3 regions of the Pseudogracilibacillus sp. SE30717A genome follow, and region 3 is predicted to be linked to each of the others. Evidence: riboswitches for the same ligand, from Rfam matches in the RefSeq annotation. Region 3 holds a riboswitch; each other region holds the start of a gene.
The links. Region 3 has a riboswitch for cobalamin ahead of SPD48_RS03290 (DUF4430 domain-containing protein). Riboswitches for the same ligand answer to the same signal wherever they lie in the genome.
Positions count from the first base shown of each region.

Region 1: another riboswitch for cobalamin. It lies ahead of SPD48_RS07515 (DUF4430 domain-containing protein); the one in region 3 lies ahead of SPD48_RS03290 (DUF4430 domain-containing protein).
Region 2: another riboswitch for cobalamin. It lies ahead of SPD48_RS07730 (hypothetical protein); the one in region 3 lies ahead of SPD48_RS03290 (DUF4430 domain-containing protein).

Region 1 covers NZ_JAXHDF010000004.1:100,609-102,885, forward strand. Annotated here, with positions in the region: gene SPD48_RS07515 (DUF4430 domain-containing protein) at 1-1,475, opposite strand, end outside; cobalamin riboswitch at 1,652-1,841, opposite strand; gene SPD48_RS07520 (murein hydrolase activator EnvC family protein) at 2,008-2,277, opposite strand, start outside.
Region 2 covers NZ_JAXHDF010000004.1:152,747-155,023, reverse strand. Annotated here, with positions in the region: gene SPD48_RS07735 (SDR family oxidoreductase) at 89-733, shown strand; cobalamin riboswitch at 770-967, shown strand; gene SPD48_RS07730 (hypothetical protein) at 1,095-1,367, shown strand; gene ku (non-homologous end joining protein Ku) at 1,418-2,242, opposite strand.
Region 3 covers NZ_JAXHDF010000002.1:112,231-114,507, forward strand. Annotated here, with positions in the region: gene SPD48_RS03285 (ATP-binding protein) at 1-1,063, shown strand, start outside; cobalamin riboswitch at 1,071-1,249, shown strand; gene SPD48_RS03290 (DUF4430 domain-containing protein) at 1,309-1,722, shown strand; gene SPD48_RS03295 (ECF transporter S component) at 1,729-2,250, shown strand.

The DNA.
Region 1 (2,277 bases), on a different contig from region 3:
TATCCATGTCTGTCTTCAAAAGGGATACTTGCATCATTTAAAGCTTGTTTAGTTGCCTCTAACGCAGTTGGTTTGTCAGCAAATGTTTCTACTTGAACGTCTTGTTCTGGATAACTAGTCTCATTTATTCCTTCAACCCGGACTGAAACAGTCGTATTCTTTTTAAGTCCTTGACTGTGACCTTTTAATTGAACAAAAATCGACTCACCTTGTATAACAGTCGATAAAGCAAGTACAGATTGATCCGTTGACATTGCAATTGCCCCAGCTTGTTCTTTTTGCCACCAAAAAGATCCGTTTTTTTGCTGATAATTATCGATGAATTGTTCAACAATATTACCTTCTTCTGTGGTCCATTTTGTACTGTATAGATTTTCCCCATTAGCTGCTAACCCCATAATAATGGAAGCAGTTGAGTTAGAATTTGCTGCAAACATTTGTCCAGGAACGTCATTATTATTTTGATAATATTCATGTATATATTCTACAGTTGCATTTATAGCATTTTTCACATCTTGTCGTTCATTATAATATGGAGCTAATGCAGTTAAAATCCATCCTGTTGCATCTGCATCTCCAAACATTCCTGTAGTTGATTGCTTAGATAAAAGGAAATTGATTAACTTCTCTTTGTCATACTTTGCATCCATTAAATCAAGCGCGATCATTGCCCAAGGGTCTCCCCAAAGCGTAGAGAAATTACCATTTTCTTTATTTTGCTTTGCTATTAAATCGTCAACGACATTACTATTGCCAAATCTATATGGATTTTTTTCTAGTAGAATTGATCCAATTATAATTCCTGCAGCTTCGTTTGAATTCGTTACTTTAGAATCTTTTCCTTGTGACCAGTATGTATGTCGTGCCCATGGTGCAGATTCCTCAGATTCCCAAGGGATATCATTTCTTAAATTTTTTAGTCCTGCTCCCCACAATGCAGCATAGGTCCAATAGTCACTATGCGATCCTTTATAACTTTTATAATTTGGAGGGTTGTCTTTATAATATTCTGTTGCATGTTGAACGGATATTTCAACTTTTTCTTTAATTTCGGCACTACGATCTTCTAAGTCCTCTTCCTTTTCTGCTTCATCCTTTGAATCGTTTTCTTCTATAGCTTCTTTTTTAACTTTTACTTTATCTTCATTAGATAGATTATTATCGTTCGACTCTTCTTTATTTTTCTCTTCACTCTTTTTAGAATTATTATCTTTTGTGGATTCTAGACCTTTGTCTTTTTCTTCATCACTATTGTCTTCTTTTTCTTCTTTAATATCTTCATTAGATTGGTCAGCTTCTACATTTACTTCTTCCTCATTCTTTAATTCTACTTGATTTTCAACTTCAAATTGATTGATTTCATTTGCATCAATGTCTTTCGTTGCTCCTGCTGAAGTAGGTACAGATGCAAAGAATAATATAAATACTAGAAATATCGATAACCATCGTTGCGACTTTCTATGAATGACTTTCAAGTTTCCTCTCCCCTTATCAAATTTATTAGTTTATTTCTTTAGTTTAAAATACCATTCGCTCAACAAAAAAACTCCTACCTCCAGAAAAAGGTAAGAGTTTGATAGAAAATTCTATATATGCATGTAAATACAGTAGGAAAATTCCGCTCTTATGCAAACCTTTATCCTGGAAGGTGTAGTGCATATATGCTTTGGCAAGTCTCCTGACTTATGGATCTTTGCTTACCTCTTACCTTCCCAGTTTTTTAACCAGTGGCATTATAAGGGCAGCTTCCCATTTACAGTGGCCGGTCCGTTCAGGATTTTCACCTGATTCCTTTTTAATTTTTTGCTTTATGCAAAAAAACCAAAACACAAACTATTAATTTTTTTAGTACACTAGTTATAAGTATAAAACAATATTTTACAATTTACAATCCTTCCTTTTGCTCAGGTATTCAAATAAGTAGCTTTTTAGCAGAAACTTTTCCTTCTTTTCCTTCTTGCCTCCATACTAAAAAAACTTGTCAGACCAAATGCCTGACAAGCTTTCTTAGTTTAAATAGCTTATTGGGTTTTGAATAGATCCATTGATATGAACCTCAAAATGAAGATGTATACCTGTTGATCTTCCTGTAGCACCCATTACTCCAATTTGTTCCCCTCTTGATATTTTCTGCCCTGAGCTGACAGTAAGCGAAGACATATGACCGTAAAGAGTTTTCATTCCATTTCCATGGTTTATTATCACTGTATTTCCATACCCATTTAATGTACCAGCTGTTTCTACCGTGCCACTTTCAGCTGCAAATATTGGTGGGCT
Region 2 (2,277 bases), on a different contig from region 3:
TAAATCGTATACAAACAATTCATTTAAAAATGTCTTCAAACTCGATTACAATAAACATAAAGTATTCGTTAAAGAAAGGGGCATGAAAATGAACGTATTGGTAGTAGGGGCAAACGGACAAATTGGAAAACAGCTTATTGACTTATTAAAAGAGAGTGAACATACTCCTGTAGCAATGGTACGGAAAAAAGAACAGGCAAATAAGTTTCAACAAGAAGGTGTTAAAGCAGTAGTGGCAGATTTAGAAGGTAGCGTTGAAAAGATAGCAAAAGCTGCTGCCGGCTGTGATGCAGTCGTATTTACTGCAGGGTCTGGAGGTCATACAGGTGCAGACAAAACTTTATTAGTAGATCTCGACGGTGCGGTGAAAACTATCGAGGCTACTGAGCAGGCAGGAATAAAGAGATTTGTTATGGTAAGTGCATTTCGGGCAAATAGCCGAGAGAAATGGAATGAAAAAATCCGTCATTATTATGTTGCTAAACATTATGCTGATAAAGAATTGTTAAGAAGTGGATTAACATATACGATTCTGCGACCAGGCGGTCTGACGAATGATCCAGGCACTGGAAAAGTCTTGATAGGTGAAAACCTATCCGAAAGCGGAACAATTTCGAGAGCTGATGTTGCTAAAATAGTTTTTTCCTGTTTGGATAATGAAAAAACGTTTAACTGTTCATTTGATGTATTAGAAGGGGAAGAAGCTATCGAGAATGCTTTAGAAAGATTATAGTAATATAAAAACTTAATGATATAATTAAGCTATTAACTGAATATAGGAGAAATAGGTGTAATAAAGAAATTATCTTTATTGCTTAAAAGGGAAACCGGTGAAAATCCGGTGCTGTCCCGCAACTGTGTATAGGAGCGATTCGAAATAATCCACTGTTTTCATATTTATGAAGACGGGAAGGATCGAAAAGCGATGATTATGAGCCAGGAGACCTGCCTATTTGATCTCGTACATCAGTTCCTACGGAGGATAGGAGGTGTTGGTAAAAGAGCGCGGTGTTTTTTAAATAAAGACGCCGAGGCTTATTTTGATTTGGATCATACACTTACGAACAACCTTCTTTTATAGGGAGGTTGTTTTTTTGTGGAAAAAGACTATGGAGGTGTTCAAATTGTACGGAACAGTCAATTACTTCATCGAGCGATTGCAGACAACAATAATGAATAGGCTTGTTATAGAAAAGAGTCTTTCATTAGAAGAAGGGTATACAAAATTTAAAAATGATATCCAAAAATTAGATGAAGCAAAAGAAGTGAAAGAGGCTTATTTAGTAAATTTAAACAAAGCATATGAAATCGTAAATGAACGTGTAGGTGGTCGCAAAGAAGATGAACTATTAGGAATGCTTATTTAAATTAGAAATTGGGGATGTCCAAAAAAACAAAAAGGACACCCCCTTTATCATTATTTTGCAGTTTTTTTCGCCGTTGTCGTTTTTTTCTTCGGTTTTGTTTTTTCTTTTTTTGCTTTATCCAAAGAGGCTTGGAGGGCATCCATTAAGTTTGTCACATTATCCGGCTTTTTCTTGTCAGTAACCGGTGTAGTCGTTTCTGTTTTCTTGTTTTCGATAATATCAAGTAAGGAGTCACGGTATTCATCTGTATATTTTTCAGGATCAAAAGCAGTTGTCAGTTGGTCGATTAATAATTTTGCGGTATCAAGCTCTTTTGTCACTATTTCTACTTTTTCCGGTATATTAGGTACATCCTTGATGTTTCTTACTTCATCTGGATAATGAATCGTTTCCACAACAAGTATGTTTTCATAGAAGCGAATGACTGCAAGCTGTTCTTTGGAACGAATCATCATCTTAGCTACCCCTATTTTACCCGTTTCTTCTAAAGCTGTACGTAATAGAGAATAAGCTTTTGAACCACCATCTCCAGGTGATAAATAGTAACTTTTTTCGAAATAAATTGGATCAATTTCTTCTAGTTTAACGAAATCAAGAATTTCGACAGCTTTATCACCTTGTTCTTTTTTTATTGCTTTTAAATCTTCTTCATCTAACATAACGAATTTGTCTTTCGTAATTTCATACGCTTTAACGATTTCTTCTTCTTCTACTTTTCGGTCGCAAACCGGGCATACTTTTTGATATTTAATAGGTGATTGACATTCTTTGTGAAGTTGTCTTAATTTCACATCTTTATTTTCTGTGGCAGCATGCATCTTTACAGGAATATTGACTAGTCCAAAACTTATGGTTCCTTTCCACATGGTATGCATGAAAAGACGCCTCCTTTTCAATTTAGTTTGTGTAT
Region 3 (2,277 bases):
GGGTAAACAGCTTAATTTCCATATCAATGCACTTCGACAAGAGAAAGAGCAGTTAACAAGTATTGTAAATTCGATGGCCGATGGGGTAATTACATTAACACGAGAAGGTAAAATCATTGTTATTAACCCGCCTGCTGAACAATTTATACAAGATTGGTATTTTGAAAATAATGTTCGCTTTGATGAATATGAGGACCAACTTCCTGATGACTTACAATTAATTCTTCAAAAAGTTATCAAAGAAGAAAAAGAAGTTTTGCAAGAACTCAATTTACAAGGTCGAGATTGGGTAATGATTATGACCCCATTATATGATAATTCATATGTACGCGGAGCAGTAGCCGTTATTAGAGATATGACCGAAGAACGGCAGTTAGATAAATTACGAAAAGACTTTATTTCAAACGTCTCTCATGAATTAAGAACGCCTATTGCGTTAATGCAAGGTTATAGTGAGGCTATTGTTGATGATATTGCCGAGTCTACAGTTGAAAAAAATGAACTCGCAAGTATTATTCATGAAGAATCTCTTCGAATGGGACGTCTAGTAAATGAATTATTAGATATTGGACGTATGGAAGCAGGCCATATTGAATTAAACTTAGAATCTATTGATGTAGAACAATTTATTGAACGAATTTATAAAAAATTCATTGGAATGGCAGATGAAAATAATATTCAATTACGATTGACAAAAGAGATTGAAAAGAATATCATTACAATTGACCAAGATAGAATTGAACAAGTTTTCACTAATTTAATTGACAATGCACTGGGACATACGAAGCCAGATGGTTTTGTTCATATTCTTGTTCGTTCCAAAGACGGCTACTTTTATGTTGAAGTCGAAGATAATGGTAGCGGTATTCCTGAAGAAGATTTATCATTTATTTTCGAACGTTTTTATAAGGCCGATAAATCTCGGACTAGGAATAAGAAGAAAAAGGGTACAGGACTTGGTCTTGCAATTGCCAAACATATTGTTTCAGCTCATGAAGGAACGATTCAAGTTAAAAGTAAGGTAAATGAAGGTACAACATTCAGTTTTAAAATTCCACAATAAAATTAAATACCAAGGAAAGAATTAAGGTGCACTTGTGCATAATAGGGAATCTAGTGAAAATCTAGAACTGTCCTCGCAACTGTAAGTAAGGACGAAACAAGCGAAAAACCACTGTATTATACGGGAAGGTGCTTGGAGTAGGATGAATTACGAAGTCAGAATACCTGCCTTAATTCTAAAAAAGAATGTCGTTTCGAAGGAAAACGTACTTCTAATTTTTATGTCTAAAAAAGGAGAGTATTAAAATGAAGAAATGGTTGGTTTCTATTTTTACAGTAGTGAGTACATTATTTTTACTTATTGGTTGTTCCAATGATAGCGCAAATACAACACAGGAAGAAAATGCGAATCAAGAGACAGAAGAAGTACAAGAGACTCAAGTTCTTGTCACTATATCTAAAGATGAAGGAAAAGAAATACTATCAGAAAAAGAAATTCAAATTGAAGAGAATGAGATTCTAATGGATGTAATGAAGGAAAATTTTGATATTGAAGAAGATGGCGGATTTATTAATTCCATCGACGGTGTAGCACCGGAAGAAGATGAACAAAAAGCTTGGATGTATTTTGTGAATGATGAAATGGCGATGGTTGGTGCTACAGAGTATGAATTAGAAGATGGAGACCACGTTGTTTTTGATTTACAAGCGTGGGAATAAACCGTTTTGAATACATATAAACTAACCTTACTTGCAATATTTGCCGCATTAGGCATTGTCGGTCGTTCTGTACTTGCTTTTATACCTAATGTGCAACCTGTCACAGCATTAATTATTATTTGTGGAATTTTAATTGGTCCGGGATCCGCTCTAATACTCGCGTTAATTATTACATTTTTATCAAATATCTTATTAGGTATGGGTATTTGGACAATTTGGCAAGTGATTTCATGGGGATTAATTGGAGTTATTAGTGGTATAATTGGAAAATACTTCCCGCGAATCCCATTGTCTGTTATCGGTTTAATAGGTATTTTGAGTGGATATTTTTACGGGGTTATCATTTCTCTGACAACGTATCAAGTAGCAGGAAAGTTCTGGCCATATTATATTGTAGGGCTGCCATTTGATACGTATCACGCAATAGGTAATGTAATTTTTATTATGTTATTGTATCCGATCATTACACATTTATTAAAAAAGTATGCGAAAAATCGATTTCCTATTCAACAACAATTAATGAAATAATTCATATTTGGAACTCATCCGAGGATG